DNA from 2 places in the Aquitalea sp. genome. Region 1 is predicted to be linked to the other one. Evidence: predicted binding sites of a transcription regulator. Region 1 holds the regulator's gene; the other holds the start of a gene.
The links. The regulator FNR, encoded in region 1, switches genes on or off when oxygen is low (the NO sensors DNR and NnrR bind a similar motif). The targets are predictions, from matches to a motif close to TTGATNNNNATCAA.
Positions count from the first base shown of each region.

Region 2: a site for FNR is predicted at 5,339-5,352, ahead of QVF59_RS16290 (M61 family metallopeptidase). Genes of this name have one in related genera too.

Region 1 is NZ_JASLFG010000054.1:36,298-44,064, forward strand. It holds gene QVF59_RS17945 (hypothetical protein) at 1-58, shown strand, start outside; gene QVF59_RS17950 (methyl-accepting chemotaxis protein) at 59-2,008, opposite strand; gene hmpA (NO-inducible flavohemoprotein) at 2,259-3,482, shown strand; gene QVF59_RS17960 (RrF2 family transcriptional regulator) at 3,631-4,116, shown strand; gene hemN (oxygen-independent coproporphyrinogen III oxidase) at 4,221-5,627, opposite strand; gene fnr (fumarate/nitrate reduction transcriptional regulator Fnr) at 5,740-6,486, shown strand; gene QVF59_RS17975 (flavodoxin family protein) at 6,619-7,077, opposite strand; gene QVF59_RS17980 (DUF1853 family protein) at 7,074-7,767, opposite strand, start outside.
Region 2 is NZ_JASLFG010000047.1:51,842-59,608, forward strand. It holds gene QVF59_RS16260 (FixH family protein) at 1-204, opposite strand, end outside; gene ccoG (cytochrome c oxidase accessory protein CcoG) at 208-1,653, opposite strand; gene ccoP (cytochrome-c oxidase, cbb3-type subunit III) at 1,801-2,715, opposite strand; gene QVF59_RS16275 (cbb3-type cytochrome oxidase subunit 3) at 2,712-2,906, opposite strand; gene ccoO (cytochrome-c oxidase, cbb3-type subunit II) at 2,910-3,524, opposite strand; gene ccoN (cytochrome-c oxidase, cbb3-type subunit I) at 3,545-4,972, opposite strand; gene QVF59_RS16290 (M61 family metallopeptidase) at 5,427-7,217, shown strand; gene pepN (aminopeptidase N) at 7,337-7,767, shown strand, end outside.

The DNA.
Region 1 (7,767 bases):
GCCCACCATGACAAAGGCCGCTTCCCAGCGGCCTTTCACTTTGTTCAGCCCGGCCTGATCACACGGTAAAACGCCTGGCCAGCACACTCAGCTGTTCGGACAAGCCCTTCAACTGTCCCACCGTTTCTGCCGTCCCCTTCATTGCCCGGCTGTTTTCCTCCGACATCTGTGCCACCTGCTCCACATTCTTGGCCAGTACCTGGCTGGTATGGCTCTGTTCGTTCAAAGCCATCTGGATTTCTGCCACCGCCTGCTGTACCTGATCAATCTGCTGCTGGATGGAAACAATGGCAGCGCCCGCATCCTGGGCATGTTGCTGGCCGGCTTCCACCGTTTGCATGCCGCTTTGCATATTGCCCGCCGCCTGCCGTGCTGTGTGCTGGATTTGCTGCACGATCCCGCCGATTTCGGTGGTGGAGTTGGCGGTGCGCTCTGCCAGCTTGCGTACTTCGTCGGCCACCACGGCAAAGCCGCGTCCCTGCTCACCGGCCCGTGCAGCCTCGATGGCGGCATTAAGGGCCAGCAGATTGGTCTGATCCGCCACATCTCGAATCACATCCACAATGCTGACAATCGATTCCGACTGTCTTCCCAGTTCCTGGATGGTTTCCGATATGGTCGAGATTTCACGCACAATGCTCTGCATGCTGCGCCCGGCACCCTGGATAACCTGGGTACCACTACCTGATTCGTCCACCGCCGAGCGCGACAGAGCGTTGGCTTCCACCGAACGTTCGGCACTCATCGACAGGCTGGTGCTCAGTTGCTCCACCGCAGCGGCCATGCTGGAGGCCGCCTCGGACTGGCGATCGCTGCTGCTGGCCACCAGGCTGGCTCCCTCGGCAACATCATGAGCAGCACCATCCAGTTGCTGCGATGTCTGCACCAGTTGGCTGACCGTATCGCGCAACTGGTTGCGCATCTGGCGGATGGCCGCCAGCAGGCTGGAGTCGTCATTCGCCAGCAAGGTAATGCTGGTATCCAGCCGTCCGGCAGCAATCTGCGCCACCACTTCCTGTACATAGAATGGCTCACCACCCAGTTGTGCGGTAATCGACATGTACAGCGTGATGAACAAGGCAGTTGTTACCAGCAAGGCCAGACCAGCACAGATCAGGTACACATTCCTCTGCCACTGGATGCGAGCAATCCGCGCATCCAGCAGGCTGTCCAGACGACTCAAGGCCAGTTGCTGGAATTGCCCCGCCACGTCCAGGCTCGCGGCCTGCAGACCAGCTGGGCGGTAGGGCTGCCCACCGATGGCCTTGGCCAGTTCACCCGCATTTGCCCTGGTTTGTGCCGCCAGTTTCTCATCCAGGCCGGCAAAGCCGGATTTCAGCGTGGCGTTATACTCCACGGCCTTTGCCAGATCATGCTGCATGTTCTGCAAGCTCTCGCTGATTTGCGGAGCCAGTCCCAGAGCTTTGTCCCTGGCGGCGGCAGGCAGCGGCTGCCCTGCGGATACTTGCAGCAGGCCGTTGGCCTGTGTGGTGCGGGTCAGCCAGACAGGCCACTGCACGGTCAGGATATCCATCAGGTAGAAGGTATCAATGTCCGGGTCCAGCGTCAGATTGGACTGGTCGCTGGCCATGCCGCTCAGGTCTACCAGGCTGTTGGCCATGGCTTGATAGTTTGCTGGCTGCGGCGCAGCCTGCAGCTTCTTCCAGGAAGCATCCAGGGCCGACCAGCCCGCATCAAGCTGTAACTGCGCATTCAATGCGGTATGTGTCTGCTGCAGCGCCTGCCATTGCTGTTGCAAGGCGTCGGACACCTTCCCTCCGCTGTCAGCTGCGGTCTGTGCTTGCTCAAGAGCCAGCAGCAAGGACATGGCTGGCTGCAGATACTGCACGCCCACGCGCTCCTTGCTGGAAAAATCCACGCTGTCCTGATTGCTGCGGTACAAGCCGTAGGTGAGATATGCCAGCGCAACAACAAATACGGCCCCAATCAGGGCAAAACGGGTGGGGTAGCTCAAACGCTGCATCCGGCGTGAACAGTAGCGAAGCATGCAAAACTCCTTGGCAACAAGCAAAACAGCGGTCATTCGGTAAAACGTATTGTTTGTTTATAGCGCCACCATTTCGCATCGCAACAAGCAAATCCATCTCCCTTTTATGGTTAATAAGCAGTACTTGCCGGTGTGGTATTACTCCGTATAAAATGTATTGCAAATACACTTTAATTTTCCCAAACGCGTTGTGTCGAGACTTCAAACTCGCCCAATAAAATGTATTTAACACACACCTTAAGGATCCACCATGCTCAGTAGCGAAATCCGCCAGCTCGTCAAATCCACCGCCCCCATCCTGAAACAGCATGGTGTGCTGCTAACCAGCCACTTCTACCAGCGCATGTTCCAACACAATCCGGAACTGAAAAACATCTTCAATCAGGGGCACCAGCATGCCGGCCAACAGCAGCAGGCACTGGCCATGGCCGTGGCTGCCTATGCCGAGCACATCGACGCCCCCGAAGTACTGCTGCCGGTGCTGGAACGCGTGGCGCACAAACATGTCAGCCTGGGTATCCGTGCCGAGCACTACCCCATCGTCGGCAAGCATCTGCTGGCCTCCATCCGCGAAGTGCTGGGTGAAGAAGCCGCCCCGGACAGCCTGCTGGATGCCTGGGCTGCAGCCTATCAGCAACTGGCTGACCTGCTGATCAATCTGGAAAGCAGCCTGTATCAGCGCGCAGCCACCCAGCCAGGCGGCTGGAGCGGCTGGCGTCCGTTCCGTGTGGTGAAAAAACAGCAGGAAAGCACGGAGATCACCTCGTTTTACCTGCAGGCAGCCGATGGTGGTGCCCTGCCCGACTTCCAGCCGGGCCAGTATGTATCGGTACAGCGCTTCATTCCCGAGTGGGGCCTGAGTCAACCGCGTCAATACAGCCTGTCTGATGCACCCGGCAAGGACTGGCTGCGCATTTCGGTAAAACGTGAAGTTGCCCAGGGTGATGCACCGGCGGGCAAGGTGTCAGGTCAATTACACACGGCATTGCAAGAGGACGACATCTTGCAGGTTTCGCCGCCGTTCGGTGACTTCGTGCTGCATCAGGATCGCGATACCCCGGTGGTGCTGATCAGCGCCGGAGTAGGCCAGACTCCGCTGCTGTCCATGCTCAAGCATCTGGTGGAAAGCGGTAGCCAGCGTCCCATCCGCTACCTGCACGCCGCGCGTCATGGCCAGGTACATGCCATGAAACAGGAGGTCAGCGCGCTGGTGCAGCGCTACCCGCAGCTGCAACAGGCCGTGTTCTATGAAACACCATCGGCCAGCGAAAAAGCCGGCAAGGATTTCGATCAGGCTGGCCGTATTGATGCCGCCGCCATTCAGGCGCATGCGCTGCAGCAGGATGCCGACTACTACCTGTGCGGTCCGGTTGCTTTCATGCAGCAACAACGACGCCAGCTGCGTGATGCCGGTGTCCTGGCCGACCGCATTCATATGGAAGTGTTCGGCTCCAACGCCATCGCGGCCGATTAGGAAAGGCGCACCGCAACTGGTCTGGCCGTCCTGACGGGCGGCTGCCAGCGGCCTACCGCCTGCTCGTAGTTTGTTTGTCATCGCGCATTGTGAGGCAGCGCCGTGCGGAGTATCCTGCGCGGCACTGTCCACCCCGCCTTCCCGCCCAATGCAACTGAACCGATTTACCGATCTTGGCCTGCGCGTGCTGATGTATCTGACGCACCGCGACCGCGCCCAGCCGGTCACCATCAGCGAGATTGCCGAACGCTTTGCCGTGTCGCGCAATCATCTGGTGAAGGTGGTGCATTTCATGGGCCAGCAAGGCTGGCTGAACAACAGCCGCGGCAAGGGTGGCGGGCTGGCGCTGGCCCAGCCGCCCGAGCATTACCGCCTGGGGCAAATCATCCGGGTGCTCGAAGGCAATGCTCCACTGATCGACTGCGCCGAGCCGCCTTGTGCGCTACGGCAGGACTGCCAGTTGAAGGCACTGCTGGATGTTGGAATGCAGGCATTTTTCAGCACCCTGGACAGTTACACCCTGCGTAACATCATGGCCAGCCCCACCGGCGAGGCCATCATTCGCCTGCATCGCCAGCCCAAAGGGCTGCAAGTGGAGCCTAGCCCTGAGGATGACGCTGATCATCAATCGTAATGTGTTGTAAAAAACCATCACTTTTCAAACAAAAAGCCCGCTAAAAGCGGGCTTTTTTCCCTGTTTTTTTAAGGGATTCCCCTTGGAAAACAGGGATCAATACATCAAATTGTCTTCGAATATCGTGCCTTGGTCTCACGTTCTCGCAGGTGACGGTCAAACAGCATGGCGATATTGCGGATCAGGAAGCGTCCCTTGGGCTCAACCATCAGGAAGTCACCATCAAAAGTCAGCAGACCCTGCTTGTGGAACTCGCGGATGGCAGGCAGCTCGGCGGCAAAATAATCGGCGAAATTGATGCCGTGCACCTGTTCGATCGCCTCTACCGACAAGGAGAAACGACACATCAGCGCCTGGATGATGCCACGGCGCAGGATGTCGTCCTGATCCAGCACCATGCCGCGCATCACCGGCAGCCGGCCTTCATCAAGCGCTGCGTAATAGCTGTCCACGTCTTTTTCGTTCTGGCTGTAACAGGGGCCAACCTTGCCGATGGAAGACACGCCAAGGCCGATCATGTCGCAATCGGCATGGGTGGAATAGCCCTGGAAATTACGCTGCAGACGGGCCTGACGCAGCGCAATGGCCAGATCGTCCTCCGGCTTGGCAAAGTGGTCCATACCGATAAAGACATAGCCGGCATCGGCAAGGCTCTTAACCGCGTCCTGCAGGATATCCAGCTTGGTGCTGGGCAGCGGCAGATCAGCTTCGTTGATACGCCGCTGCGGCATGAATACGGTGGGCAGGTGGGCATAGTTGTACAGCGCCAGCCGGTCCGGACCAATGGCAATCACCTTGTCCAGCGTGCGTTTGAGTGATTCACGCGTCTGCAGCGGCAGGCCATAGATCAGATCAACGCTGACCGACTTGAAACCGGCCTCGCGCGCTGCTTCTATCACCGCTACCGTTTCCTCCTCGCTCTGCACCCGGTTTACCGCCTGCTGCACCTGCGGATCGAAGTCCTGGATGCCCACGCTCATGCGGTTGAAACCCAGGCGCGCCAGATGATGCACGGTCTCGCGACCGACCTTGCGCGGGTCGATCTCGATGGAATATTCTCCCTCCGGCAAAAAATCGAAGTGCGCACGCAGCATTGTCATCAACCGGTCCAACTGCTCGTCGGACAGGAAGGTCGGCGTGCCGCCACCAAAGTGCAGCTGGATGAGTTTTTCCCGACAGCCAAGGGAGGCGGCAACCAGCTTGATCTCTTTTTCCAGATAGTCGAGATAGCGGTCGGCGCGGGTTTTGTCCTTGGTGATGATTTTGTTACAGCCGCAGTAGTAACAAACCGTGTTGCAGAACGGGATGTGAACGTACAATGATATTGCGTTCTGATGCATGCCCAGGTGGCGTTGCTTCAGCCAGTGTTTATAGTCCTTCTCGCCAAACGCCGGGGTAAACCGGTCTGCGGTCGGGTAAGAAGTGTATCTTGGGCCTGAGCCATCAAGACGTTCGATCAACTCTCGGTCGAACTCACAGTGGGTAGGCGAAAACGGATGGGTGGTGTGCATGTCGTCGGGTATTGATAGTCAAACGTCAGGTGGACTGGTAAATTTGCGGAAAACGTGTGAATTCCGCTTTGACAAGGGTCAAGCTTCTTTACAGGGTTGTACAAAACACTCGATGTCAGACCAAAACCAACACACTCTGCACGCACTGAAGGTGTCCTGCTCCAACTGCAGCCTGCGCGAACTCTGCCTGCCCATCGGGCTGAACCGCGACGAAATGACACAGCTGGATGCCGTGATCCGTCAGAGCCGCCGCCTCAAGCGTGGCGAGTACCTGTTCCGCAGCGGCGAGGCATTCAAATCGCTGTTTGCCGTGCGCACCGGATTCTTCAAGACCAGCGTCGCCAGCCAGGATGGCCGCGAGCAGGTTACCGGCTTTTTGATGTCCGGCGAACTCATGGGCCTGGACGGTATTTCCTCCAACGTCCACGGTTGCGATGCCATCGCGCTGGAAGACAGCGAAGTATGCGAACTGCCATTTGGCCGCATGGAAAGCCTGGGCCGTGACATCCCCAGCCTGCAGCATCACTTTTTCCGCTTGATGAGCCGCGAAATCGTGCGTGACCAGAACGTCATGCTGCTGCTTGGCAACATGAAGGCAGAAGAACGTCTGGCTGCCTTCCTGCTGAATCTGTCACAGCGCCTGTCTACCCGTGGTTTTGCTGCCAATGACTTCATTCTGCGCATGAGCCGTGAAGAAATCGGCAGCTTCCTTGGCCTCAAGCTGGAAACCGTCAGCCGTACCCTGTCGAAATTCCAGCAGCAAGGTTGGCTGAGCGTAGACCACAAGCACATCCAGCTGATCAAGGCAGATGCGCTGAAAGACCTGATTTCCGGCTGCACCCACGCCAACGGCGTGTAAGCAGGCACTTCACTCCAGGGGCGATGGCTGCGGCAAGCGGCGCATCGCCCTTTTTGCATCTTGCCCCTTCGGGCAAGAATCGACCATTCACCGGAAGACCTACACCTTTTGGCGACGGTGCGCTAACTGAGCCTACCAGCGGCCAATCAGCATACCGGCAGCCAGGTATTCCCCCTGCTGCTCTGCGGCCGCCAGATGCTCCGCCGTGACTTCACCGCAGGCCAGCACCGGCGGTAATACTTCTTTCCAGCCATACCCGGTAGCAATACGGCGCATGGACTGGATCGCGCCCTGTCCATCCGTCCCCGCCGACACCAGCATCAAATAGGGCAGGCCCGCGGTCAGCCCCTGTGCCGGGTAAAAAGTCCGGTCGAAAAAATCCTTCATTTTGCCAGCCATATAGCCGAAATTTTCCGGCGTTGCCAGCACAATGCCGTCCGCACTCAGCAAGTCGTCCAGCGTGGCCTCTTGTGCCGGCATGCGGCACAACTGCAACTCCGTCGACAGAACAAGCAAGGGGCGACAAAAGGCCTCGACCAACTGCAAGGTATGGCCAGTCTGGCTGGCATGCACAATCAGCAACTGTTTCATCCGAGGCTGCACCCGGCCATGCTGGCCAACAGCTGCTGCAAGGCCGCCTGCTCCGGCCAGCCGCTAGGTACCACAAAGCCGCGCGCCACTTCTTCCCAGTAGCCATCGCCCACCGGCAGGAGTTCTGCCACCAACTGCGGCACCGCCGCCTGCAGCAACTCCTGACGCAAGCTGTGCTGCTCGCGCACGGTATCGTCCCTTACACGTGCCGGAGCCAGCCACTGCAAGCGGGGCAGCCAAATCCAGCGCGAGGCCGGACTGCAACTGGGCCAGTCCTGCCATACCGGGCTGATCCAGCCTTGCAGCTGATCAGCAGCCAGCGGAGGCTGCGGTGCCAACATCTGTGAGTAGAAGAACCAGCCGGCCAGCCTTGCCTGACTGGCACAGTCGGCAAAGCCCGCAGGTAACACCCGCCGGGCAGCGGGGTGATGCACCAGACGCAGTTGCGCCTGCAATTTGGCGGCCTTGAGCAGCCAGGCATCACGCAGGCTGGGGCCAATCAGCGTGTCCGGGCCACGCCCAAGTTGCAGATAGAATTTGCTGGCGGTTTCCACGTGCAGCGGTTCGCCATCCAGCCGGACCAGAAAATCGAACTCCCCCACCGTACGGCCACCAGCATCAGATACTGGCAAATTAGCTGCCACCAGCTCGATATGTGGTGCCAGCTGAAACCAGAAGGCCAGCAGGCGC
Region 2 (7,767 bases), on a different contig from region 1:
TGCGGCTGCCGTGTTGCGGCGCAGCTCCATATTGATGGCTTTGCCTTTGTTGTAGTAATCGTCGGTTACCAGACCATCGTCAGTCTTGATGGCGGTGGTGATGAAGCAAGAACCGACAATCACTGCGGCCAGCGGGAAGCTGATCAGGAACCAAACCCAGGGCTCTTTATACCAGGGGCGGGAAACGGGGCTGCTCAGTTGCATGACTTACTCTCCGATGAAGCTGGATTTTTCTTCCACGTGCAGAACCGGAGTGCTGACCGTTTCTACCTTGAAGTGGATCTCGTGGCTGCCCTTGGTGGCAACTTGCGGATCGGCCTGAACCCGTACGCCGAAGCTGTCGGTTTCGGTAGCCTTCACCTTGATCTGCTTGCTGTCGCTGACCAGTTTGAGGTCAGGCATGCCCTCTACCGAGATTTTAAACTCCTGATCGCGTTCTGTGGTGTTGATGATCTTGATGGTGTAGGCATTTTCCAGCAAGCCGGCATCGGTTTCCTTCACCAGCGAGGCGCGGTCACGCAAAATGTCCACCTTGAACGGTTTGCGCATGGCCAGGGAGCCCAGTGCAGCACCCAGCACGATCAGCAGCACAACGGTGTACATGATGACGCGCGGGCGGCGAAGATGCTTGACGATGTCTTTTTCTGGGTACTTACCTTCCAGGGCGTTTTCCGTGGTGTAGCGGATCAGCCCGCGCGGGTAGCCCACCTTGTCCATCACTTCATCGCAGGCGTCGATGCAGGCTGCGCAGCCGATACATTCGTACTGTAGACCGTTGCGGATATCGATGCCTACCGGGCATACCTGTACGCAGATGCCGCAGTTAACGCAGGAGCCCAGGCCCTGTTGCTTGAAGTCCACGCCTTTTTTGCGTGCACCGCGCGGTTCGCCGCGCGCTTCGTCATAGGAAATGATCAGGGTATCCGCATCGAACATCACACTCTGGAAGCGGGCATACGGACACATGTATTTGCATACTTGTTCGCGCATGAAACCGGCCAGCAGATAGGTAAAGCCGGCGTAGAAGAAGATCCAGAAGCTTTCCCACGGGCCGTAATCGAAGGTGGGCATGGCCTTGACCAGATCGCGGATCGGGGTGAAGTAACCCACCAGCGAGAAGCCGGTCCACAGGCAGAACAGGATCATCAGGCCGTGCTTGGTCAGTTTCAGCCTGGCCTTGCGCAAGCTCATTGGCTCCTTGTCCAGCTTGATGCGCTTGTTGCGGTCGCCTTCCACCAGCTGTTCGATCCACAGCATGACTTCGGTGTAGACCGTTTGCGGACAGGAATAACCACACCACAGGCGGCCCGCAATGGTGGTCCACACAAACAGGCCGAATGCGCAGCTCATCAGCAGTGCCGCCAGATAGACAAAGTCCTGCGGCCAGATGGTAAGGCCGAAAATATAGAATTTGCGGTTAACCATGTCAAAGAAGACGGCTTGCCTTCCGTTCCAGGTCAGCCAGGGCAGGCCAAGGAAAACCAGCTGAGTACCCAGTACAAAAAGAATACGCCAGTTGTTGAAGATACCCTTGACGCTGCGCGGGTAGATCTTTTTCTGGGCCTCGTACAAGGACACGGTCTCCGGACCGGACTTGGGGGAGGGCGGGGTGTGTTCTACTTTGACCGGGATATCTTTTAACGAATCAGACATGGTGTGTTCCTGAAGAGGATTTCGCAAAGTTCACTTTAGAGATGGACTTTGCGCAAGCATCTTGCAAGCCATTATATTATATGAATCAGTATAGTGTTTGATGTAAAGCATACTGCCCGCTTGCGCGGGCAGTATGTTGGCTAAGGCTTACTGTGCCTTGGCGTTATTGGACAACCCCCATACATAGGCTGCCAGCAGGTGAACCTTACCATCGCCCAGGAAGTCCTTCCAGGCCGGCATCTGGTTGTTGCGACCATTGGTAATGGTCTCGATGATGGTCTTTTCAGTACCACCATACAGCCAGATGTTGTCGGTCAGGTTCGGTGCACCCAGTTGCTGGTTACCCTTGCCATCCGGACCGTGGCAGGCCGCGCAGATGGTGGTGAAGGTTTCCTTGCCACGGGTGGCGCGTTCGGCATCATGCTTCTTGCCGGACAGCGACATCACGTAGTTGGCAACGTCCTTGACCTTCTCTTCACCCAGAGCGGAACCCCAGGCCGGCATCTGACCATGACGACCATTCAGGATGGTGGTTTCGATGGTTTTCGGATCGCCACCCCACAGCCAGTCGTTGTCGGTCAGGTTCGGGAAGCCCTTGGCACCGCGTGCGTCAGAGCCGTGGCACTGTACGCAGTAGGTCTGGAACAGGCGCTTGCCCATTTCCTGTGCCTTGGGATCAGCAGCAACCTGCTTCAGGTCTTCCTTCAGGTACTTGTCATACAGCGGCTGGTACTTGGCTTCCGCCTGGGCACGTTCTTCCTTGTACTGGCCTACGGAAGTCCAGCCACGGATACCTTGCCACTTGCCAAGGCCAGGGTAGAGCACCAGATAGCAGGCACCGAAGATCAGCGTGATGTAGAACATCAGCATCCACCAGCGCGGCAGCGGGTGGTTGTATTCTTCGAGGTCGCCATCCCATACGTGACCCATGGTTTCAACCTGCTCACCCTTCTTGACCGTAGTCTTGGATTGGGTGAACAACAGCAGGGTCAGGCCAACAAAACCTGCAACCACGATGGCCGTGATCCAGATGCTCCAGAAATCGCTTACGAAATCACTCATTGTTTTGCTCCGTTAGAAGCCGACTCATGGTTGTCGGCCTCCTGCACCTTGTCGTCGTCGAGAAAGGGCACATTGGCCGCTTCATCGTACCGGTTCTTTGAGCGTCGGCTGTAGGCAATGAACAACACCAGGATAAAGAAGGTGAAGCACATTACGGTGAAGGCAGAGCGCCCAATCGTTACCCAGTCCATGACTTAGCGAACGTTCTTCAGTGCGAGACCCAAGCCCTGCAGATATGCAATCAGGGCATCCATTTCCGACTTGCCTTCGACTTGAGCCTTGGCTTCGGCGATATCCTTGTCGGTATAGGGAACGCCTACAGTGCGCAGGGCTTCCATTTTCTTCGGCATGATTTCGGCATCGGCCAGGTTCTTCGACAGCCACGGGAAGGCCGGCATGTTGGATTCCGGCACCACGTCACGTGGGTTGGTCAGGTGAACACGGTGCCATTCGTCGGAATAGCGACCGCCTACACGAGCCAGGTCCGGACCGGTACGCTTGGAGCCCCACTGGAAGGGATGGTCGTATACCGACTCACCCGCAACGGAGTAGTGACCATAACGCTCGGTTTCGGCGCGGAAAGGACGGATCATCTGGGAATGGCAGTTGTAGCAGCCTTCACGGATGTAAATGTCGCGACCAGCCAGTTGCAGCGCGGTATACGGCTTGACGCCGGCAACAGGCTGGGTCGTGGACTTCTGGAATGCCAGCGGCAGGATTTCCACCAGGCCGGCAAAGCTGATCACGATCAGGGTGAACACGATGAGGTAACCAACGTGTTCTTCAATCAGTTTCTGGATCTTTTCCATGTTCTTCTACCTTTATCCGCTTAAGCGTGAGCCGATGCGTTGACAGCCGGGATCTTGGCGTCAACAGCCTTGCCACTGGCAACGGTGCGGAAGGTGTTGTAAGCCATCAGCAGCATACCGCTCAGGTACAGCGTACCGCCCAGGAAACGCACAAAGTGGTAGGGGTAGGTTGCTTTCACGGCTTCGACAAAGGCGTAGGTCAGAGTGCCATCAGCATTCAGGGCACGCCACATCAGGCCTTGGGTCACACCGGAGATCCACAGTGCGGCGATGTACAGTACAACGCCTACGGTAGCCAGCCAGAAGTGAGCCTCGATCAGCTTGGTGCTGTGCATGGATTCACGACCGAACAGGCGCGGCAGCAGGTAGTACATGGAACCGATGGTGATGAAGCCAACCCAGCCCAGGGCACCGGAGTGCACGTGACCGATGGTCCAGTCGGTGTAGTGCGACAGGGCATTCACGGACTTGATGGACATCATCGGGCCTTCAAAGGTGGACATACCGTAGAAGGACAGGGAAACCACCAGGAACTTCAGTACCGGGTCGGTACGCAGTTTGTGCCATGCGCCGGACAGGGTCATGATGCCGTTGATCATGCCACCCCAGCTCGGAGCCAGCAGCACAAGGGAGAACACCATACCGATGGACTGGGTCCAGTCAGGCAGTGCGGTGTAGTGCAGGTGGTGAGGACCAGCCCACATATAGGTAAAGATCAGGGCCCAGAAGTGAACCACCGACAGGCGATAGGAATAAACCGGACGACCAGCTTGCTTCGGCACGAAGTAGTACATCATGCCCAGGAAGGCGGCGGTCAGGAAGAAGCCTACGGCATTGTGGCCATACCACCATTGCACCATGGCATCCACGGCACCGGCGTACACGGAATAGGACTTGGTCAGGGAGACCGGTACGAAGGCACTGTTGACGATGTGCAGCAGGGCAACCGCCAGGATGAAAGCACCGTAGAACCAGTTGGCTACGTAGATGTGCTTGACCTTACGGATAGCGATGGTGCCGAAGAACACGATGGCATACACCACCCAGGTCACGGCGATCATCAGCTTGATCGGCCATTCCAGTTCGGCATATTCCTTACCGAAGGTGTAACCCAGCGGCAGGGTGATGGCAGCAAGGACGATAATCAACTGCCAGGCCCAGAAGGTGAAGGCCGCCAGTTTGTCCGAGATGAGTCGTACGTTACAGGTGCGCTGCACGACGTAGTAGGAAGTTGCAAACAGGCCGCAACCGCCAAAGGCGAAAATCACGGCGTTGGTGTGCAGCGGGCGCAGACGGCCAAAGTGGAACCAGGGCCCAAAATTGAGCTCCGGCCACACCAATTGGGCCGCAATGATGACGCCCACCAGCATGCCTACAATGCCCCATACTACGGTCATGATGGCAAACTGGCGCACCACCTTATAGTTATAAGTGGATTGCGTTTCCATTTAGGGTTTTCTCCAAGGTTGCTAACTTAGAACGTGACAAACCATGGCGACTTGATTTCCTGTCAACTGCCCCAACTGTAGGTGACAGGAGAGCCGCAGGGGAAGCTGAACATTTCAGACTAGCAAAGTGCTTGACCCATGCTGACAACATTCAGCCAAAACCCCTAGCAAAGCGCTGTCGTGCACACACTTTTTCCCCATTTATTCAGCAAGGCATTCTAAAGCAAATACCCATGACGGGCCAGTTGATTAGTATGCTTGCGGGATTTTTACGTCCACCATTTTCTTGATTTCAAGCGAGCTGGCAGCAAGTGTTTAGCCTGATGCCGCTTAGTGGGGATTATATTGTCATGACTGTCCAAGCCCTTGACTTAGGTCAAATCGTCATCGGCCACCCCCGTGCTGTGGCCCTGGTGCTAGAATCTGCTGTTTTCGCCCCATATTCAGGCAGATCATGACTGTGCCCGTACATTACTCCATTCGTCCGTGCTCTCCGGCTACGCATTGTTTCGAAATTACGCTCACTGTGGCCAAACCTGCCCGAAAAGGACAGGTATTTACTTTGCCTGCCTGGATTCCCGGCAGCTACCTGATCAGGGAGTTCTCTCGCCATATCGTCAGCATCCAGGCCAGTTGTGCCGGCAAGGATGTGCAAGTGCGCAAGCTGGACAAGCATACCTGGCAGGCCGAGCCAGTAAGCGGAAGCCTCACTCTGGTGTATCAGGTCTATGCGTATGACCTGTCCGTGCGTGGAGCTTACCTGGACGAAATGCGTGGTTTTTTCAATGCCAGCAGTGTGTTCCTGGCAGTAGCAGGGCATGAGTCCAGCCCTTGCGAGGTGGAGATTCGCCCACCCAAGGGCAGGATGTTTGCTGACTGGAAAGTGGCAACGGCCTTGCCCGCCCTGGAGGTGAAAAAAAGCGGCTTTGGGTATTACCGTGCAGCCAGCTATGACGAGTTGCTGGATCATCCGGTTGAACTGGGGGAGTTTCAGACGGTCAGTTTCAAGGCTTGCGGCGTACCACATCAGTTTGTGGTGTCAGGGCGTTTTCGCGGTGATCTGAAGCGCTTGGCGCGGGATACGAAGAAGATCTGTGAATACCAGATCAAGCTGTTTGGCACACCGGCTCCATTCGAGCGTTATGTCTTCATGCTGTATGTGGGCAAGGATATTTATGGTGGGCTGGAGCATCGGGCATCCACGGCACTGGTGGCTAACCGGGATGATCTGCCACAAGCGGGTGAGGAGGGCATTGGTGACGGCTACCTGAAATTGCTGGGCCTGATCAGCCATGAGTACTTCCATAGTTGGAACGTGAAGCGGATCAAGCCGGCAGCTTTCAGTCCATACGATTTGTCGCGCGAGGGCTACACCCGGTTATTGTGGGCTTTCGAAGGTATTACGTCCTATTACGACGATCTGACCCTGCTGCGCTGCGGTCTGATCGACACCCCTCGCTACTTGGGACTGCTGGCCCAAACCATCAGCGGTGTGCAGCGTGGGGCCGGGCGCCTCAAGCAGACGCTGGAAGAATCCAGCTTTGATGCCTGGACCAAATACTACCGCCAGGATGAAAACAGCCCCAACAGCATTGTCAGCTATTACACCAAGGGTTCTCTGGCTGCGCTGGCGCTGGATCTGACCCTGCGCACACGCAGTGCCGGCAAGACGTCTCTGGATGAGGTCATGCGTGCCCTGTGGCAGAAATGGCTGACCGATGGGCAGGGACTGGCCGAAGATGAATGGGAAGCCATTGCGCAACAGGTGACTGGTCTGTCGCTGCAGCACTTCTTTGACAGTGCACTGCGTTCAACCGAAGAACTGCCCTTGTCGACCTTGTTGGCCACGCAAGGGGTAGACATGTGCTGGGACTACGCGGATCATGCCGCCGATGCTGGTGGCATCGGTATGCCGACAGCTGGTCGCAAGCCGCGCGCCAGCCTGGGCGTCAAGACCGCCCAGGACCCGCTGGGTTTGCGACTGATCAATGTGCTGGACGATGGCGCTGCCCAGCAGGCAGGGTTGGCCGGTGGAGATGTGTTAGTGGCTGTCGATGGCCTTAAAGCAGGCGATCTGGACAAGATGCTGGCACGTTATCGTGTGGGTGAAAAACTTACCCTGCATCTGTTTCGGCGCGATGAACTACTGGTGCGCGACGTCGTTCTGCAAGCACAGGCTGCGGCCACGTGTCGTCTGCAATTGCAGGCCGATGGCGGATTCTGGTTGCAGACCGGGCAAGCTTGAATTGCCGGCAGGCAGCAGCAAGGATTGTGTATCTATAGCGAACCGGGGCGGTGATCCCGCACGGTTCATCACCAAGACCGGCACCAACCGGCAATGACCCGAAAATTAGAGAGACGAAAATGGCGCAGCAGCCTCAAGTGAACTATCTGAAAGACTATACCGTTCCCCCCTATCTGGTGGATCGGGTGGATTTGAAGTTCGAAATAGAGGAGGCGCAGACGCGTGTGCACTCGCGTCTGGTCGTCAAACGTAATGAAAAATCTGCTGCGCTAGGCAATTTGTGGCTGGATGGGTCGGCCACGCTGCTCAGCCTGACCCTGGATGGCGAGCGCCTCTCCTCCGATAGCTACCAATTGAATGAAGAAGGCTTGCTGATTCCCGGGGTGCCGGACAGCTTCATTCTGGAAGTGGAAACCGGTCTGGATCCGGCAGCCAATACCAGCCTGATGGGCTTGTATGCCTCAAATGGCAATCTGTTTACCCAGTGCGAGCCGGAAGGCTTCCGCAAGATTACCTTTTACATGGATAGGCCGGATGTGATGGCCAAGTT